DNA from 3 places in the Cronobacter turicensis genome. Region 1 is predicted to be linked to each of the others. Evidence: predicted binding sites of a transcription regulator. Region 1 holds the regulator's gene; each other region holds the start of a gene.

Region 1 (6,717 bases):
TTTTCTTTCGGGCTCAGGCCGGAGAGCCACGCCTTGCGCGCATGAATAATAAAGGTGTCGCACCCGCCCTGCTCCGCCACGGTGCCGACGAAATCGCAGAGGAATTCGTAACTGTCCTGGTCGTCGATGCCGATACGGGTTTTGACCGTCACCGGAATGGACACCACATCGCGCATCGCCTTCACGCAGTCAGCGACCAGCTGCGCCTCGCCCATCAGGCAGGCGCCGAAACGACCATTCTGAACGCGGTCAGACGGACAACCGACATTGAGGTTAATTTCGTCATAGCCGCGCGCCTCGGCGAGCTTTGCGCAGTGCGCCAGCGCCGCCGGATCGCTCCCGCCCAGCTGCAACGCTACCGGATGCTCCTCATCGCTATAGGCAAGATAATCGCCCTTGCCATGGATGATCGCGCCCGTGGTGACCATTTCGGTATACAGCAGCGCCTGCGACGAGAGCTGGCGCAGGAAATAGCGGCAATGGCGATCGGTCCAGTCGAGCATCGGCGCGATGGAAAAGCGATGGGCGGGGAAAGCGTTACGGGATGTGGACGTCATAATAGCTAAGCGAGTCGAAGTTCGGGCTGAAAAAGGGGCGCTACTATAGCACAAACTTCAGGCAGGGGCGCACTGCGCCCCTGCACACGGTCAGAAGGTCAGGCTCAGCTGCGCGCCTGCGCCCCAGGTTTCGTTTTCACCAACGATGCCGGTCAAATCGACATGCACGCGGTTAAACGGCGCGAAGCCGACACCCGCGGTAAACACATCGCTTTCGTTATCCTTCACGTCTGCCCGATAACCGGCGCGCACCGCCAGCCAGTTAAGCGGACGCACCTCGGCGCCGACGCCGACGAACTGCGAGTTCTCTTCGCTCTTAAAGCCTTTGGTTTCCGTCAAATCGCCATCGGCGCTCAGCGTCACCAGGTCGTTATGCCAGGCCACGCCAGCGGTGACCAGCGGCGAGATCTGATAGGTATCTTTATACCCGTTGACCTCTTTGGTCTCGATATCGCGCGACACCAGGTTCTGCCCGCTCACGCCCACGGTCCAGTTAGGGCCGAAATCCGCCGCCACGCCGGCATCGACGTTGAAACCGTTATCGTCGTTGCGATAGCGCGTGCTGTTCAGATCGCCGCTATCATAGTTATAAATCGAGGCGGTGTAGTTATAGAGCCAGGTTTTTTGCAGCTTCGGCGTAACGCCGACGGAAACCGGCACGTCGCCCACCTGGAACCGGTGCGCAAACGCCACGCCGTAATCGGAAACGATCGCCGCGCGGCCAAACGCCGTAGAGGTCAGGCGATCGGTGATGGTGTCTGAGCCGTTGATCGCCGCGTTAATAATCTGACCGCCAGCATAGAGATCGTCGTTCTGAATCCGGCGCAGGTAGTCGATGTCACTTTGATCCACGCGGGTGCTGATGCGGGCATGCGCATAGGCTTTCGCCACAAACGCCACCGCGAGCACATCGCTCGGGATACTCACCGCGATGCCGCCCGCCGCGCGTGCGCTTGCCGTTTTACCGCGCAGGTATTCCAGCTCGTCGCCAAGCTCGCCCGCCGCGCCCTGGAACTGGCGCAGCGTGCCGAACGGATCGGCGGCGATATCGCCAGGCGTCAGGCTGTTCACGACATCCCGGTAATAATCGACGCGATCGCTGATATGGTCGATCTCATCTTCAAGATTATCTTCATCAGAAATTTGCGCCTGTAAGGCCGGGAGAATAACGGTAACGTCATCTTCCGGTTGAGAGCGCGCCAGTAGCGCCGGGTTAATCAGCACGCCGCTGCCGTAATCGGCTGACGCCACGCCGGTGCCACCCATTGCATCGTTACGGGCCTGCGCCCAGGTATTTGCCGCACTCGCCTGATTGGCTATCACCAGAGAAAGGGCGACGGCTGCCACTGAAGGTTTGATTATATTTTTCACTGTTTACCTGCTTATTAGCAACATGAAGGACATCCTCTGTCGGTTCATGACAGAGACGATTTCTGTTGTGAAGAACGCACTACGCCAGAGGTTGAGGCTTTAACTCAACGGCAATGCCGGGCTCGTTTCGCGATCGCCCTCATTATTTATAGATTAGGGTTCTTAATTCGTGTAGGTAAGCCGTCGTGCGGGCCAAAAAATTGTGGCGGGTGGTCTATCCAGCGATCCGGGCGGGTGGCCGCATAGGGGCCATTAAGCGGGTAGTAAATTCGGTTTTCCGGTTTATTCGCCTCGCCCACGACCAGTAGCCGCACTTCGCTGTCGGTATTATTGATAAAGGTGTGGCAAAGGCCGGTGCCCGCCGGGAAGCCAACGCTGTCGCCCGGCTTTAAAGGCCACAACTCGCCATTGAGCCAGACCTCCGGAAACCCTTCGAGCACATAAACAAACTCTTCTTCACTGCTTTCCGCGTGGGGGTAAGAGGTACGACGCCCTGGCGGCAGGCGCTCATGGTGAATGCCAAGCCGCGTAAGCCCGGTGCGTTTCGCCAGCGGCGCGCCGATAGACATTAATTCATTGCTGTCGGGGTAGCCCGCGTCGTCGTTTCCTTCCACATCCTGCCAGTGACAAATACATTCAGGCCGCGTTTGCATATAAACCTCCAGAGAACACTCCTTAAAAGGTATAACACAGCCGGGATGTCGGTGTTTTGGCAGGTTCATGATAAAGTGATGACTCAGACCCAACTCATAGAGGATGCCGATGGATACGACGATTACGCAGGAAGTTCTGGCGCAAGCTGAAAAGCTCTGCCAGCAACGTAATGTGCGCCTGACTCCGCAGCGCCTCGAAGTGCTGCGCCTGATGACCATCCAGCCGGGCGCCATCAGCGCTTACGATCTACTCGATTTATTGCGTGAAACCGAGCCGCAGGCAAAGCCGCCGACCGTGTACCGCGCGCTCGATTTTCTCCTGGAGCAGGGGTTTGTGCATAAGGTGGAATCCACCAACAGCTATGTGCTTTGTCATCTGTTTGATACCCCGGCGCATACTTCGGCGATGTTTATCTGCGACAGATGTGGCGTGGTAAAAGAAGAGGCAGCAGAAGGCGTGGAAGATATTATGCATGCGCTGGCGGCCAGAATGGGCTTTGCGTTGCGCCATAATGTGATTGAAGCGCATGGGCTATGTGCGGTGTGTGCGGAAGTTGAGGCGTGTCGCCATCAGGGGCAGTGTGGTCATGACCACAGTATTACCGTGAAAAAGAAAGGGCGTTAAATCAGGGTGGGTGGTACATCCTTGTACCGTTGGGCAGGGCAGCCTCAGAGGGAAAATACCGTTTGAGGTGGTGGCCCGATTACCAGCGGTAATCGTGGCGGCTTTCCCAGTCAGTCACTTCCTTGTCGGCTTCATCTTTTGCGTAACCGTAACGTTCCTGGATTTTACCCACCAGCTGGTCACGTTTCCCTTCGATGATGGTCATATCATCGTCGGTTAATTTACCCCATTGCTCTTTCACTTTACCTTTGAACTGTTTCCAGTTACCGCCAGCTTCATCTCTGTTCATAGACGTCTCCTTAACATTCGGTAGTGAATCAGTCTCACAGGTTTTCCTGTGGGGGTTCAGCGCGGGTCATGTCATCATTTGCTGAACGTACTACTCAGTTTAGACGTCAATTTTATCCCTGGTGGGATATTCAGAATCTTTAACCACAACGAAGCGCTGAAGCCGACGATTTTACTCTTATCCGCAGCGATGTAATTTCAGCGATCTTGCCTAATGCAGCAAGCGACCGCGACGCCATAAATAACCGAGCGACAGTCCGCGCAGCGCCAGAAAAACGGTAAGCGCAAGCCAGAGTCCATGGTTGCCAAGCCGCGGCAGCGTCAGGAGCGTCAGGCCAAAGCCGAGCGCCGCGACGGCCATACTGTTGCGCATCTCCGCCCCGCGCGTCGCGCCGATAAACATCCCATCCAGCAGATAACACCAGACGCCGACCACCGGCAAAATCACCTGCCAGAAGAGATAGGGCTGCGCCAGCGCCTGCAATGACGGTAGTGAGGTTAACAGCGACACAATATACTGACCCGCCACGGCATAAAGCAGCGCGAATGCCAGCGCGACCATGCCTGCCTGGCGGCACGCCGCGCGCCAGACGCTGTGCAACTGCGATTTATCCCGCGCGCCGAATGCCTGCCCGGCATGGGCTTCCACTGCATAGGCGAAGCCGTCGAGCGCATAAGCCGTGAAGGTTAACAGCGTCATCAGAATGGCGTTAACGGCGACAATATCGCTGCCAAGCCGGGCGCCAAATACGGTGACCGAGGCAAAGCAGATCTGCAACAGCAGCGAGCGAAGCATGATGTCGCGGTTAAGCTTCAGCAGCCTGCCGATGCCGCCGCGCCACGCGGTTTTCAGCATCGACAAGGTAATGCCGCGCAGACGCAGCACGCGGGCCGCCATCATCAGCCCGATGCCGAGCGTCACGTATTCCGCTATCACCGTTGCCAGCGCCGCGCCCTGGACGTTAAGGCCAAGCCCCATGACGAACCAGAGATCAAGCGCAATGTTCAGCAGATTCCCGACCACCAGCAGGATAACCGGCGCGCGGGCGTACTGAACGCCCAGCAGCCAGCCCAGCAACACCAGGTTGGCAAGCGACGCGGGCGCGCTGAGCCAGCGGATCTCCAGAAACCGTCTGGCCTGCGCCAGTACGGCGTCGCTGCCGCCAGTAATATGCAGCGCCAGCTGAATCAGCGGCTCGCGCAGCGCGATAATCAGCCCCCCGGCAATAAGCGCCAGCGCCATGGGCTGCACCAGCGCGCGGGCCAGCGCTGCCGGATCGCGCGCGCCAAATGCCTGGGCGGTTAACCCGGTGGTGCTCATACGTAAAAAGAGCAGCATCATAAACAGGAAGCTGGTGGCCGTCGCGCCAACGGCGACGCCGCCCAGATAGACGGGGCTATCGAGATGACCAATCACGGCGGTATCCACCAGGCCCAGCAGCGGCACGGTGATGTTGGAGAAAATCATTGGCAGCGCGAGGCGCCAGAGAGCTTTATCGGTAGGAGTGAGAAAAGGCATATGGCGTTCCGATGCCGTTACGCGAAGAAGGAAAAGTATAAAGCGCATGAGTCGCGCAGAGGAGCCATTACCGTAACCGGGGCGGGCCAGTTACGGTAATGCGGCGTCAGGAAGCCGGGAAAGGCCTCAGAGCCATTCGCCGTTACGGATCACGCCGACCGCCAGACCTTCGATAGAGAAGTTATGCTCGCGCAGATCGACAACGATAGGTTTGAACTCGTTGTTCTCTGGCAGAAGTTCAACGATATTCCCCTGTTTTTTGAGGCGTTTTACCGTCACTTCATCATCGATACGCGCGACAACTACCTGGCCGTTGCGCACATCCTGCGTTTTATGAACCGCTAACAGGTCGCCGTCCATAATCCCGATATCTTTCATCGACATCCCGCTAACACGCAGCAGGAAATCGGCGTTCGGCTTAAAGAGGCCTGGATCAACCTGATAGTGGCCTTCAATATGCTGCTGAGCCAGCAGCGGCTCGCCCGCGGCGACGCGCCCCACCAGCGGCAGGCCCGTTTCTTCTTCCTGCAGCAGACGAATACCGCGCGACGCGCCGGACACTATTTCAAGCACCCCTTTGCGCGCCAGCGCCTTAAGGTGTTCTTCCGCCGCGTTTGGCGAACGGAAACCCAGACGCTGCGCGATTTCCGCACGTGTAGGCGGCATGCCGGTCTGGCTGATGTGATCCCGAATGAGATCAAACACCTCTTGTTGCCTGGTAGTTAATGCTTTCATTCCGCCCCCTGGGTGCATATACAGTTATGCTGTGAGTATATACAGCTAAAGGTGATTTTAAAACCATAACCGGTTAAAAAAGCGCTTCTTTCGCGATTTCTGGAAAACTTATCGCAAATGCTGCCAGAGCAGCGTGACCCACACGACCAGCGCGAGGATAATCGACAGCAGGACCGCGGCGGAGCCCATATCCTTGGCGCGCCCCGAAAGTTCATGAAATTCAGGGCCGATGCGATCGACCACCGCTTCGATAGCGCTGTTGAGGATTTCAACGATCATCACCAGCGTCACGGAGCCAATCAGCAGTACGCGGGTGATCGGGTCGACATCCAGCCAGCAGGCGATAAGAATGGCCGCTATCACGGCAACTCCCTCCTGGCGAAATGCAGCCTCATTTTTCCAGGCGGCGCGTAATCCCTTCCAGGAATAGCCGGCAGCGTTAATAATTCGGGTTAACCCCGTGGTGTTATTGGCCATGACAAGAAACCTTTTTTAAATTCAGGCGTCAATGCTAATGCGCTTCGATAAAGAAGCACCACAGAAATTCTATGGAGTTTCTGATATTCTTGCGCCGCAATTGCATTATTAACCAGAGGCTTTACATCGTTTATGTCCGGTTGGCCACGAATTTACTACAAATTACTTAATTTACCATTAAGCGTGCTGGTAAAAAGCAAGTCCATCCCGGCGGCGCCCTGCCCCGAACTTGGGCTCGATACGTCACGCCCCATCATGTATGTGTTGCCGTATAACTCGAAGGCGGATCTCCTGACGCTGCGGGCCCAGTGCCTGGAGCACGATCTACCGGATCCGCTGGAACCGCTGGTTATCGACGGCACCGAACTGCCGCGCTATGTGTTTATCCATGGCGGCCCCCGCGTGTTTACTTACTACACGCCGAAGGAAGAGTCGATCAAGCTGTTCCACAATTATCTCGATCTGCACCGCAGCAACCCGGACCTCGACGTC
Region 2 (6,717 bases), 390 kb from region 1:
GTTAATCTGCATCTCGTTACCCTGTGGGTCGCGATAGCTGACCAGCCCGGTTTCGTCATCGACCTGCGGTTTGCCTTCAGTCAGGATCATCCGGCCATCTTTGGTCGCCATGACGTAATCACTGCTACAGCCTGAAACCGCGAAGGCCAATCCGACGGCAGAAATTGCTACAGCCCATTTTTTCATTGTTTTTCGCCTCATCAGGAAGGGGTCCACGTAGAGTCTAGTAAAAAGCAGCGAGGCGGCGTGAAAAAGCAGCAAATTCTTAAAAGCACTGGGGAATAAATAAAAACGCCCCCGAAGGAGCGTCCGTATTACAGCGGTTTTTTCTTGTTGCGCAGCAGATTGAGGCTTTCCACGGCGATGGAGAAAAACATCGCGAAGTAAATGTAGCCTTTCGGCACGTGAATATCGAAGCTCTCCAGCATCAGGGTGAAGCCCACCAGGATCAGGAAAGAGAGCGCCAGCATCTTCACGGACGGATGTCGCTCGACAAACTCGCCGATAGGGCGTGCCGCGAACATCATCACACCCACGGCGATAACCACCGCCGCCATCATAATAAACAGATGATCGGAGAGACCGACTGCGGTAATAACTGAATCCAGGCTGAAGATAATATCCAGCAGCATGATCTGGAAGATGGCGCCAAAGAAAGAGTGCACATTAGTTTTCAGGCCTTCTTCTTCGCCTTCGATCGTTTCGTGGATCTCTTTACTGGCTTTCCAGATAAGGAACAGGCCGCCCAGCAGCAGGATCAGATCCCGCATCGAGATAGCCTGATCGAACACGGTAAACAGCGGGTTAGTGAGCCTCACGACCCAGGCGATCGACGCCAGCAGCGCGAGGCGCATAATCATCGCCGCGCCGAGGCCCATTTTACGGGCCAGCGCCTGCTGAGACTTCGGCAGTTTCGCCACGACCAGAGAGAGAAAAATGATATTGTCGATCCCAAGCACAATCTCCAGCAGCGTCAGCGTACCGAGCGCCAGCCAGGCGTTGGGATCTGTTATCCATGCAAACAACATTCAAAAAGTCCTGCTCAAAGAAACAAAACGCTAATTATATGCGTCTGCGCATGGCTGTTGACAAAAATTTAAGGCGTTCATAACAAAAAATGACGCGCCAGCAGGGCGGCGGTAAAGTTTTTCTTCAGGTAAAAGCCGCGCGGCAGCGTCAGTATCGGCTCGCCATGCGCGCCAAACGCGGGCGTCAACGCTTTGCTGTTGGCGGCTTTTGGACGCAGCTGCAACACCTCTCCGTGACGCGCGGTAATGCGCTCCACCTGCCCGAGCACAATCAAGTCCATCAACTCTTCCCAGTCGCGACGCAGCTGATCGTCTTCCTGCGGCGACGGGCTCCAGAGCAGCGGCGCCCCAACGCGTCGCACGGCCAGCGGAATTTCACGCTCGCCCTCCACCGGCACCCACAACACGCGCCGGAGCTTATGACGCACGTGGCTGGTTTCCCATGTCACGCCCGTATTGCCGGTCAGCGGGGCGACGCACACAAACGTGGTCTCAAGCGGGCGCCCCTGGCTGTCTATCGGGATCGTTTTTAGCTCCACGCCAAGCGCGGCGAAGTCTTGTTCCGGTTTACTGCCTGCGCTCGCACCGAGCCAGCGCTCCAGCAGTACGCCGATCCAGCCTTTATCGCGACGCAAATCGGGAGGCGTTTCGAGCCCCGCCAGCGCCGCCAGCTCGCCAAGCGTCAGCCCCGCTAACTGCTGCGCCTGATGCAGCAACTGCGCTTCATCGACGGGCGGTTGAGTAAGAGGAGCGAGGAATGCCATAACTATTACCTTTTGTTTAAAAAATGAACAGCAAAAAGCGTGCTTGTGGAAAGAGTTTACCTGCTTGTTAGCAAACGAGACAATCCTATGATTTAAAATGCTTTTTATTCTAAAAAAAGATTTCCTGCGCGGCGGAAAATGAGGTTGTTCAATTATGGTCACCGACAATAAACAGGATCTTACACCAGTTTATCCACAGAAAAATGGGATAACTGTGTAAATCCCCTACTACTGTTTCGATTTACAGCCTTGACGGACGGGGAAAACCGTCTTTTTCAGCAAATTGTGACTAAGTTATTGGCATAATCTGTGGATAAAAACGACGCTGGTCGATCTTTCGTCAGAGTAAGGATCGTGAGTGTGATGATCGTCACATTGCAGGGTGAATATCACGCTTTTTTAATTTTAATCGTTTGAATAGAAATAAAATTTTCTCTATAAGAATTATCCTTGATGATAAGTTGTTTTGGGTTTTCCCTGGGAAATAAGACACTTCTTCACAAAGATATCCACAGAAAAAGTGAATAAAAGCGGGCTTCTGCCGCTTCCCCTGTTTATAACCCCGCATATTTTTGTGAGTTATTCAAATGTTATTCCTGTGCGCACCCGCTAACAGAGTGGTTTACCGTCAATGAGGAGTATGAAACAATCGTTACTATCCAGGTTTATTTTGAGGTAGTCCGGTGATCGATGATGATGGCTACCGCCCGAATGTTGGTATCGTGATCTGTAATCGTCAGGGGCAGGTAATGTGGGCCAGACGTTTTGGTCAGCACTCCTGGCAATTCCCGCAAGGCGGCATTAATCCTGGCGAGTCGGCGGAGCAGGCGATGTACCGCGAGCTTTTCGAAGAGGTCGGTTTACAACGAAAAGATGTGCGCATCCTTGCCACAACCCGAAACTGGTTACGTTACAAATTACCAAAACGTTTGGTGCGTTGGGACACAAAGCCGGTATGTATCGGCCAGAAACAAAAGTGGTTTCTTCTGCAGTTAATGAGCAACGACGCCGATATCAACATGCAAACCAGCAGTACGCCAGAATTTGACGGCTGGCGGTGGGTGAGCTTCTGGTATCCGGTGCGCCAGGTGGTCTCTTTTAAGCGCGATGTATATCGTCGGGTCATGAAGGAGTTCGCAAGCGTTGTGATGCCGATGCAGGAGAGCGCGCCACCGCAGCGTAATCCTTCGCCTGCCTGGCGACGTAAAAGAGGTTAAGCCACGCAAATTATGCTCACCCGGTTGCGAGAAATAGTCGAGAAAGTGGCCAGCGCCCCGCGCCTCAACGAGGCGCTGGATATTCTCGTTACGGATATCTGTCTTGCGATGGATACCGAAGTTTGTTCGGTTTATCTCGCCGACCATGACCGGCGTTGCTATTACCTCATGGCAACCAAGGGGCTGAAAAAGCCGCGCGGGCGTACCGTGACGCTGGCCTTTGACGAAGGCATCGTCGGGCTTGTCGGACGTCTCGCCGAGCCGATTAACCTCGCGGACGCGCAAAAACACCCGAGCTTTAAATACATTCCCGCTGTGCGCGAAGAGCGTTTTCGCGCCTTTCTCGGTGTGCCGATTATTCAACGCCGCCAGCTGCTTGGCGTTTTAGTCGTTCAGCAGCGCGAGCTGCGCCAGTATGACGAGAGCGAAGAATCCTTCCTGGTGACGCTCGCCACCCAGATGGCGGCTATCCTGTCGCAATCTCAGCTTACCGCGCTGTTTGGCCAGTACCGTCAGACGCGTATCCGCGCGCTCCCGGCCTCGCCGGGCGTGGCGATTGCGCAGGGCTGGATGGACGCCACGCTGCCGCTCATGGAGCAGGTGTATGAAGCCTCAACGCTCGATACCGGGCTTGAGCGCGAACGCCTGACCACCGCGCTCGAAGAAGCCGCTGGCGAATTCCGCCGCTACAGCAAACGCTTCGCCGCAGGCGCGCAGAAAGAGACGGCGGCGATTTTCGATCTCTACTCGCACCTGTTGTCCGACGCGCGGCTGCGTCGCGAACTCTACGACGAGGTGGATAAAGGTTCAGTCGCCGAGTGGGCGGTCAAAAAGGTTATCGAGAAATTCGCCGAGCAGTTTGCCGCGCTGACCGATGGCTATATGAAAGAGCGCGCCGGCGATCTGCGCACGCTCGGACAGCGCCTGCTGTTCCATCTCGACGATAACATCCAGAGCCCAAATACCTGGCCGGAGCGTTTTGTGCTGGTGGCGGATGAGCTTTCCGCCGCGACGCTCGCCGAGCTGCCGCAGGACCGGCTGATGGGCGTTGTCGTGCGCGACGGCGCCGCCAACTCTCATGCCGCTATCATGGTGCGCGCGATGGGTATCCCGACGGTCATGGGCGCGGATATCCAGCCTGCTGTGCTGCATCACCGTATGCTGGTGGTGGATGGTTATCGCGGCGAATTGCTGGTCGACCCAAGCCCGGTGCTGTTTCATGAATATCAGCGGCTGATTAGCGAAGAAAACGAACTTAGCCGGATCGCCGAAGATTATGTCGAGCAGCCCGCCTGTCTGAAAAGCGGCGAACGGGTACAGGTCATGCTGAATGCGGGCCTGAGCCCGGAGCATGAAGAGAAACTGGGCAGCCGTATCGACGGTATCGGCCTCTACCGCACCGAAATCCCGTTTATGCTGCAAAGCGGTTTTCCCTCCGAAGAAGAGCAGGTGGCGCAGTACCAGGGCATGTTGCAGATGTTTAACGACAAGCCGGTGACGCTGCGTACGCTCGATGTCGGTGCGGATAAACAACTGCCCTATATGCCCATCAGCGAAGAAAACCCGTGTCTCGGCTGGCGCGGTATCCGCATTACGCTCGATCAGCCGGAGATCTTTTTGATCCAGGTGCGCGCCATGCTACGCGCCAATGCCGCGACCGGTAATCTCAGCATTCTGTTGCCGATGATCACGAGCATCGATGAAGTGGATGAGGCGCGTCGGCTTATCGATCGCGCCGGCCGCGAAATGGAAGAGATGCTTGGCTACGAGATCCCTAAACCCCGGCTCGGCGTGATGGTGGAAGTTCCGTCAATGCTCTTCATGCTGCCTCACCTGGCAAGCCGCGTTGATTTTATTTCCGTCGGCACCAACGACCTTACCCAATACCTGCTGGCGGTAGATCGCAATAACACGCGCGTCGCCAGCCTCTATGACAGTCTCCACCCGGCTATGCTGCGCGCGCTGAAAATGATCGCCCTTGAGGCGCAACGGCTCGGCATCGACCTCTGCCTGTGCGGCGAAATGGCAGGCGACCCGATGTGCGTCGCGCTGCTGGTCGGCATGGGCTATCACCATCTCTCAATGAACGGCCGCTCGGTCGCGCGCGTGAAGTATCTGCTGCGACATATCACGCTGGAAGAAGCCGAAACGCTCAGCGGACGCAGCCTCGAATCGCAATCCGCCACCGAAGTACGCCATCAGGTCGCGGCATTTATGGAGCGCCGCGGCATGGGCGGCCTGATTCGCGGCGGCCTGTAGCGCGGCGATAACAGGTCGTGCTCTTACATATCTTTTACAACTTCGTGTCCTCGCCCACGCTGGGCTTTATGCTATGATCCGCTGCCTCAGGAGCGTCCGGAAAAGGGCGCAGCATCTCACCCGCTGTCCACTTTCAGCGGGATAACAACAGGTTTTGGTGACAGATGAATAGTGGCTATCTGCATTTTCCCGATTTTGATCCGGTAATCTTCTCCCTTGGGCCGGTTTCGCTTCACTGGTACGGGCTGATGTATCTTGTGGGCTTTGTATTCGCCATGTGGCTCGCCGTTCGTCGCGCTAATCGCCCCGGCAGCGGCTGGACGAAAAACGAAGTTGAAAACCTGCTCTATGCGGGCTTCCTCGGCGTCTTCCTTGGCGGCCGCATCGGTTATGTCCTGTTTTACAACCTGCCGCTGTTCCTCGAAAATCCGCTCTACCTGTTCCGCGTCTGGGATGGCGGGATGTCTTTCCACGGCGGGCTCATCGGCGTTATCTGCGTGATGATCTGGTTTGCGAAACGCACTAAACGTAACTTCTTCCAGGTGTCGGATTTTATCGCGCCGTTGATCCCGTTCGGGCTTGGCGCTGGCCGTCTGGGTAACTTTATTAATGGTGAGCTGTGGGGGCGCGTAGATCCGAGCTTTCCGTACGCTATGCTTTTCCCGGGCTCGCGTAGCGAAGATATCAGCCTGCTGGCCTCGCACCCGGAATGGCAGTCTCTGTTTAATACCTACGGCGTACTGCCTCGCCATCCGTCGCAGCTTTATGAGCTGTTCCTGGAAGGCATCGTGCTGTTTATCATTCTGAACCTGTTTATCCGTAAACCGCGGCCGATGGGCGCTGTCTCCGGCCTGTTCCTGATTGGTTACGGCGCATTCCGTATCATCGTTGAATTTTTCCGCCAGCCGGACGCGCAGTTTACCGGCGAGTGGGTGCAGTACATCAGCATGGGGCAAATCCTCTCCATTCCGATGATCGTCGCGGGCGCAGCCATGATGGTCTGGGCTTATCGCCGCCGCCCACAGCAGCAACTTTCGTGAGACGCCATGAAACAGTATCTTGAACTGATGAACAAAGTGCTCCATGAGGGAGCACAAAAAGATGACCGTACCGGCACCGGGACGCTCTCTATTTTCGGCCACCAGATGCGTTTTAACTTGCAGGAAGGCTTCCCGCTGGTTACCACTAAACGTTGTCATTTACGCTCCATCATCCATGAGCTGCTCTGGTTTCTGAAAGGCGATACCAATGTCGCTTATTTACATGAAAACAACGTCACCATTTGGGACGAATGGGCAGATGAGAACGGCGATCTGGGCCCGGTTTACGGCAAGCAGTGGCGCTCCTGGACGGCCCCCGATGGCCGTCATATCGACCAGCTTGAAACCGTCATTAACCAGCTAAAAAACGATCCGGACTCGCGCCGTATCATTGTTTCCGCCTGGAACG
Region 3 (6,717 bases), 1.6 Mb from region 1:
CGGGCGTCGACGCCCTGATCGTGCAGGACATGGGTATTATGGAGCTGGATATTCCACCCATCGAGCTGCATGCCAGCACCCAGTGCGATATCCGCAGCGTCGAGAAAGCGAAGTTCCTCTCCGACGCCGGTTTCTCGCAAATCGTGCTGGCGCGCGAGCTGAATCTCAATCAGATCCGCGCCATTCATGAAAATACCGACGCCACCATCGAATTCTTTATTCATGGCGCGCTGTGCGTGGCCTATTCAGGCCAGTGCAATATCTCCCACGCCCAGACCGGGCGCAGCGCCAACCGCGGCGACTGCTCGCAGGCTTGCCGTCTGCCGTACACCCTGAAAGACGATCAGGGCCGCGTCGTGGCGTATGAAAAACACCTGCTGTCGATGAAAGACAACGATCAGACCGCCAACCTGGCGGCGCTGATCGACGCAGGCGTGCGCTCCTTCAAGATTGAAGGGCGCTACAAAGACATGAGTTACGTGAAAAACATCACGGCGCACTACCGTCAGATGCTCGATGCGATTATTGAGGATCGCGGCGATCTGGCGCGTTCTTCCGCGGGCAACACGGCGCACTATTTCGTGCCGTCCACCGAGAAGACCTTCCACCGCGGCAGCACCGATTACTTCGTGAACGCCCGTAAGATAGATATCGGCGCGTTCGATACCCCGACGTTTGTCGGTCTGCCGGTCGGCGAAGTGCTGAGCGTCGGCAAAGAGCATCTGGATGTGGAAGCCACCGAGCCGCTGGCGAACGGCGACGGGCTGAACGTCATGATCAAGCGCGACGTCGTGGGCTTTCGCGTCAATGTGGCGGAAAAAACCGGTGAAAACCGCTACCGCGTCTTCCCGAACGAGATGCCGGCGGCGCTGAAAACCCTGCGCCCGCGCCATAAGCTCAACCGCAACCTCGATCACAACTGGCAGCAGGCGCTGCTGAAAACCTCCAGCGAGCGCCGCATCGGGGTGGATATTGAACTCGGCGGCTGGCAGGAACAGCTGATCCTGACGCTAACCAGCGAAGACGGCGTCAGCGTGACGCATACGCTCGACGGGCAGTTCGACGAAGCCAATAACCCGGAAAAAGCGCTGACCAGCCTGAAAGAGGGCCTGGCGAAACTGGGGCAGACTATCTATTTCGCCCGCGACGTGCAGATTACGCTGCCGGGCGCATTGTTTGTGCCTAACAGCCAGCTCAACGCGTTTCGCCGTGAAGCGGTCGAGGCGCTGGATGCCGCGCGCCTGGCGAATTACCAGCGCGGCGCGCGCAAGCCGGTCTCCGTGCCGCCGCCGGTCTACCCGGAAACGCACCTGAGCTTCCTTGCGAACGTCTACAACCATAAGGCGCGTGAATTTTACCAGCGTTATGGCGTGCAGCTTATCGACGCCGCGTATGAGGCGCACGAGGAAAAAGGCGACGTGCCGGTGATGATCACCAAGCACTGCCTGCGCTTTGCCTTTAACCTCTGCCCGAAACAGGCGAAGGGCAACATCAAGAGCTGGAAGGCGACGCCGATGCAGCTGGTGCACGGCGACGAAGTGTTAACGCTACGTTTTGACTGCAAACCCTGTGAAATGCACGTGGTCGGCAAAATCAAAAACCATATCCTGAAAATGCCGCAGCCGGGCAGCGTGGTCGCCTCCATCAGCCCGGAAGATCTGCTGAAAACCCTGCCGAAACGTAAAAACGCCTGATAGATAGCCCATCCCTGAAAGCCAGAGCTTACGCTCTGGCTTTTTTTATCTTCATTCCATACCGCTCAACAAACCCGCACAAACTGGCCGTTCTCCAGGCAATTGCGCCGCTTCGCTTAAAAATAGGGTTGTCAGAACAGTACAAATCAAACTACTGTATATAAACACAGTAAATAACAACATAATGAATGGATGGAGCACGCCATGTTAATGATGCGTCTCTTGCCACAACCTGATGCCGAGGGGTTGCCGCTGTTCCTTGAGAAAGTGGCCTGCGGATTTCCGTCGCCCGCTCAGGATTACGTCGAAAAGCGCGTGAGCCTTGACGCGCACTGCATTGTGCACCCGAACGCCACCTATTTTTTGCGGGCGTCCGGGGAGTCGATGAACGGCGCCGGGATCGAGGATGGCGATTTGCTGGTGGTGGACAGCGCCCTGAAGCCGCAGGAAAACGACATTGTCGTGGCCGCGCTAGAAGGGGAGTTCACCGTCAAAACCCTGCGGCTGCACCCGGTGGCGCAACTGGTGCCGATGAACCCGGATTTCGCGCCGATCCCGCTCGTCGGCGATGCCGACGTGGTGATTTTCGGCGTGGTGACCTGGGTGCTGAAGAAGAGGCGCTGAGATGTACGCGCTGGTCGACGTGAACAGTTTTTATGCCTCCTGCGAGATGGTGTTTCGCCCGGATCTGCGGGATAAACCGGTCGTGGTGCTGAGCAATAACGACGGCTGCGTCATTGCGCGCAGCCGTCAGGCCAAAGCGCTCGGCATCACCATGGCGGAGCCGTATTTCAAACAGCGCGCGCTCTTTGAGCGTCACCGCGTGGCGGTCTTCAGCTCCAATTACGCGTTTTACGCCGACATGAGCAAACGCGTGATGGATATTCTCGAAGAGATGGCGCCGCAGGTGGAGATCTACTCGATCGACGAGGCGTTTGTCGATCTGCGCGGCGTCAGTAATGTGATGTCGCTGACCACGTTTGCTCAGGAGATCCGCGACCGCCTCTGGCGCGAAACCCATCTGCCGGTCGGCGTGGGCATTGCGCCGACCAAAACGCTCGCCAAGCTTGCCAATCTCGCCACCAAAAGGTGGCCAAAATCGGGCGCGGTGGTCGATCTCTCCGATCCGGCCCGGCTGCGCAGGGCGCTGGCGCATTTTAAGGTGGAGGATGTCTGGGGCGTCGGGCGCAGGCTCAGCAAAAAGCTGACGGCGATGGGCATTGAGACCGCGTTTGATCTCGCCAACAGCCCGGCGTGGGTGATCCGCAAAAATTTCAACGTGGTGCTGGAGCGCACCGTGCGGGAACTGCGCGGCGAACCCTGTCTGGCGATGGATGAATTTGTCGCGGCGAAACAGCAGATCGTGTGCAGTCGTTCGTTTGGCTACCGGGTCACGGATTATCAGGATATGCGTCAGGCGGTCTGCGCCTGGGCCGAGCGGGCCGCGGAAAAGCTGCGTCAGGAGCATCAGTTCTGCCGCCAGGTGGCGGTGTTTATCCGCACCAGCCCGCATGACGAGCCGGACGACCGCTACAGCAATCAGGCGCTCTGCCAGGCGCTGACGCCCACCAACGACACCCGCGAGATCGTGCGGCTGGCGGTAAGCGCGCTGGACGCCATCTGGCGCGAAGGGTATCGCTACATCAAAGCGGGCGTCATGCTGGGGGATTTTTTCAGTCAGGGCGTGGCGCAGCTTAATCTTTTCGACGAGCACCCGCCGCAGCCCAACAGCGCGCCGCTGATGCATCTGCTTGATGAATATAATCGCTCAGGCCGGGGAAAGCTCTGGTTCGCAGGCCAGGGGATCGTAAAACCCTGGGCGATGAAGCGCGACTTTCTCTCGCCCGGCTACACCACACGTTTCAGCGAGCTGCCGCGCGCGAGTTTGTGGTGAGGGTAGCTGGCGCGAAGCAGCATCCGGCATCGTAAGGCTCACAGGTTAAGGTGTTTCTGAACGTCGTAATAAACTCAGCACCGCTCTGTCAGTTCGAATTCCTCAAACATCAGCGGCATGTCGGGAGAGAAACAGCTGGCGCGGGTGAAAAACGCTTCATGCTCATTGCGCCAGTAAGCGAGGCTTAAATCGCCTTCGCCTTCCAGAGCGGCGAGCTGTTCGGTGACGTCGCAGAAGTTCACCAGACGCAGCGTGTGGGTGCGGATAACGCACAGCGGCTCGCCCGCGCCGTTGAGAATAATATGATAATCGCCCGGCAGGGTCGGGTCGGCATCCTGCCGCCAGGCGTGATAATCGCTGCAGGTGGCGCGTTTGGCGCCGTGCGCCACCAGCGCGCCCAGCTCGTCCGCCATGTGCGGTGAGTCGCCAAAGCCCCAGGCCCGCGCGCCGGGATATTTCTGTTGCAGCTCGTCTACGGTCATTCTGATACTTCCCTGTTAAATTAATGTAAGAAAATAGCATATCGTGAAAATAGAAAGCCAGCTAATGATTATTTAATCGTCTCGTGTGATTAATTAAGCTGGCCGGTAAAATAAGACGCTGTTTTTTCCCCATTAAAGCAGTTAATCGTGCCGTAAAGTAGTGTAAACGAGTTGAGAAAAGTCTAACGGCATGGTTTAATTCGGGCGTGTTTGACTACCGAGGCCAATTTTGATCCGCAACGACGAGAAGCAAGACCGCGGATAAATTGAAAGATTATGGACAACCTGTTCAATTGTTTTATTGCACTGTTTTACGTTTTTTCCAGCCCTTTCCCATCCAGCCTTCTTTGCGGTGAACAGCACTGGCGCACAGCGCTTTAGTCAGCCTCTCTCTTTAATTTCGTTTCAGGCCATGCTTGTACGCCTGTCGCTATTTTAGTCATTTTTAATGACGCGTATTTACGCGCCATCAAACAGGCCTGTGTATTTTTTCAGGCGGGAGAGAGACCATGTTTTACTGGATTTTATTAGCATTAGCGATCGTGTCAGAAATTACCGGGACGCTGGCATTAAAATGGGCAAGCGTAGGCGGTGGCCACGCCGGATTTATTTTAATGCTGGTGATGATTTCCCTTTCTTATATTTTGCTGTCTTTTTCGATTAAGCGCATTGCGCTGGGCGTGGCATACGCTCTGTGGGAAGGTATCGGGATTGTTTTAATTACGCTCTTTAGCGTGCTGCTGTTTAACGAAACCCTGACGCTGCAAAAAGCGCTGGGTCTGCTGGTGTTAATTGCCGGGATTTTGCTGATCAAAACCGGCACCCGCACCGTAACCCGCAAAGCAGAGGTGCGTCATGTCGCAGGTTGAGTTACAGCATATTCTCTGGCTGCTGCTGGCTATCGTCCTCGAAATTGTCGCCAATATCTGGCTGAAGTTTTCTGACGGTTTTCGCCGTCCGGTGTATGGCGTGGCGTCGCTCGCGGCCGTACTGGCCGCCTTCAGCGCGCTGGGGCAGGCGGTGGAAGGCATCGACCTGGCGGTGGCGTACGCGCTGTGGGGCGGTTTCGGGATCGCTGCGACGGTAGCGGCAGGCTGGATAATGTTCGGCCAGCGTCTTAACCGCAAAGGCTGGGCGGGGCTTGGGCTGCTGCTGGTGGGGATGGTGATCATCAAGCTGGCGTAAGCCGTAAAGAAAGAGAAAGGGGCGCTGAGCGCCCCTTTTTTTATTCGCTCGCCAGCGCTTCGAGGCGCTCGCGAAAACCGGTCACTGAAATCGCGCGGTTATCGGCGCGCCAGCGGTCTTTGGCGGCGGGGGCCGAGCTCTGTACGCCAATCAACTGCCAGCCGGTGTCGGTGTGCAGCATCAGCGGCGAGCCGCTGTCGCCGGGCAGCGTATCGCACTGGTGCGCCAGCACGTTGCGCTGCGCCCAGCCGGTGATAAGACAATCCTGATGGCTGTAGAGCGCGTCGAGATGATCTTCCGGGTAGCCGGACTGCGTCACACGCCGTCCGGTGGCCTTCAGCGCGCGGTTCAGGGCCGCGCGATCGCCTTCGAACAGCGGCAACGGCGTCAGGCCCGAGGGCGGATTACGCAGGATAATCAACCCGAAATCTTCAGGCGCGGCGGAAGACGGCACAATCCAGCCTTCGCCGTCGGCTTTCAGCTTATGTCCGAGCGACGGCGACACGCGTCCTTCAATGCTGTGAATTTCGTAGCGCCACTTACCTTTTTGGGCAACAAAACGCAGCGCGACCGCGCGATCGGGCGCGCCGTCCGGCGGTGAGAGCAGACAGTGCCCGGCGGTTAGCGCCAGATGCGGGGAGATAAGCGTGGCGGTACACAGGTTGCCGCTCTCGGTTTCGAGCTGCCCGATGGCGTCCCAGGGAGAAGCGGCGGCGTCCGGTACGGGCGTGCGGTCATCGTGGCCAAAAAAGAGAGTCTGGACGTCACTGGCCGCTTCGGCCGCGTCATCGCCCTCGTCGGCGTGCGTAATAAAAGCAGGTAATAATAGCGATCCCAGTAACAAGAAAACGGTTTTGCGCATATCACTCTCTGGTGGGGCAATTATGATTATTAAAGTAACCCTGTGAGGTAACTATAGACGTGACGCGAGCAAAGTGAGAATAAAATCAGCGTGCTAGCGACGTTTACCAGTAAAAAAAGATCGTCAGCGCGCCACATAACAGCAGTAACGTCAGGATTATCTCAAACTGATAACGGCGGATCATGTCGGGCCTCCGGAAACGCAGCCCGCGCGTCCGGCGCAACGGCGACGCGCGTGCCTGAGCGCGCAGGCCTGACAAAAGCGGCGAAGAAAAACGGCGGGGCGTGAAGGGACTATAACGGCGCGACGGGGCGGGCGTCCGTAGGTGATTAGTATCGGCGTGTAACGGAATGTACACACCGGGCGCGCGGCCCGGTGTGTACAACGGCGTCAGAGGTAGCGCGCCGTCAGGTGATCGCGGAAATAACGCGGGTTGAGATCGTCGCCGGTGGCGTTAATCATCAGCTGCGAGGTGGTAAAGCGGCTGCCGTGCTGCCATACCGACTGGCGCAGCCAGTCGAACAGCGCGCGCAGATCGCCCGCGGCAATCGAGGCATCCAGGTTCGGCAGCGCCTGGCGCGCAGCGTGGAAAAGCTGAGC

The links. The regulator LexA, encoded in region 1, represses DNA repair genes until DNA is damaged. The targets are predictions, from matches to a motif close to TNCTGTATGTACATACAGNA.
Region 2: a site for LexA is predicted at 2,022-2,041, ahead of mutH (DNA mismatch repair endonuclease MutH). Genes of this name have one in related genera too.
Region 3: a site for LexA is predicted at 1,847-1,866, ahead of umuD (translesion error-prone DNA polymerase V autoproteolytic subunit). Genes of this name have one in related genera too.

The regions. Positions count from the first base shown of each region.
Region 1 covers NZ_CP165997.1:441,920-448,636, reverse strand. Annotated here, with positions in the region: gene dusA (tRNA dihydrouridine(20/20a) synthase DusA) at 1-557, opposite strand, end outside; gene AB8W27_RS02160 (conjugal transfer protein TraF) at 648-1,928, opposite strand; gene AB8W27_RS02155 (cupin domain-containing protein) at 2,075-2,581, opposite strand; gene zur (zinc uptake transcriptional repressor Zur) at 2,691-3,206, shown strand; gene AB8W27_RS02145 (CsbD family protein) at 3,286-3,495, opposite strand; gene dinF (MATE family efflux transporter DinF) at 3,706-5,013, opposite strand; gene lexA (transcriptional repressor LexA) at 5,140-5,748, opposite strand; gene AB8W27_RS02130 (diacylglycerol kinase) at 5,857-6,225, opposite strand; gene plsB (glycerol-3-phosphate 1-O-acyltransferase PlsB) at 6,358-6,717, shown strand, end outside.
Region 2 covers NZ_CP165997.1:829,851-836,567, forward strand. Annotated here, with positions in the region: gene AB8W27_RS04025 (YgdI/YgdR family lipoprotein) at 1-186, opposite strand, end outside; gene AB8W27_RS04030 (TerC family protein) at 315-1,028, opposite strand; gene mutH (DNA mismatch repair endonuclease MutH) at 1,106-1,792, opposite strand; gene rppH (RNA pyrophosphohydrolase) at 2,476-3,009, shown strand; gene ptsP (phosphoenolpyruvate--protein phosphotransferase) at 3,022-5,268, shown strand; gene lgt (prolipoprotein diacylglyceryl transferase) at 5,433-6,308, shown strand; gene thyA (thymidylate synthase) at 6,315-6,717, shown strand, end outside.
Region 3 covers NZ_CP165997.1:2,027,994-2,034,710, forward strand. Annotated here, with positions in the region: gene AB8W27_RS09735 (U32 family peptidase) at 1-1,694, shown strand, start outside; gene umuD (translesion error-prone DNA polymerase V autoproteolytic subunit) at 1,899-2,318, shown strand; gene umuC (translesion error-prone DNA polymerase V subunit UmuC) at 2,320-3,588, shown strand; gene AB8W27_RS09750 (ASCH domain-containing protein) at 3,663-4,070, opposite strand; gene mdtJ (multidrug/spermidine efflux SMR transporter subunit MdtJ) at 4,580-4,939, shown strand; gene mdtI (multidrug/spermidine efflux SMR transporter subunit MdtI) at 4,926-5,255, shown strand; gene AB8W27_RS09765 (serine protease) at 5,296-6,117, opposite strand; gene AB8W27_RS09770 (carboxypeptidase M32) at 6,508-6,717, opposite strand, start outside.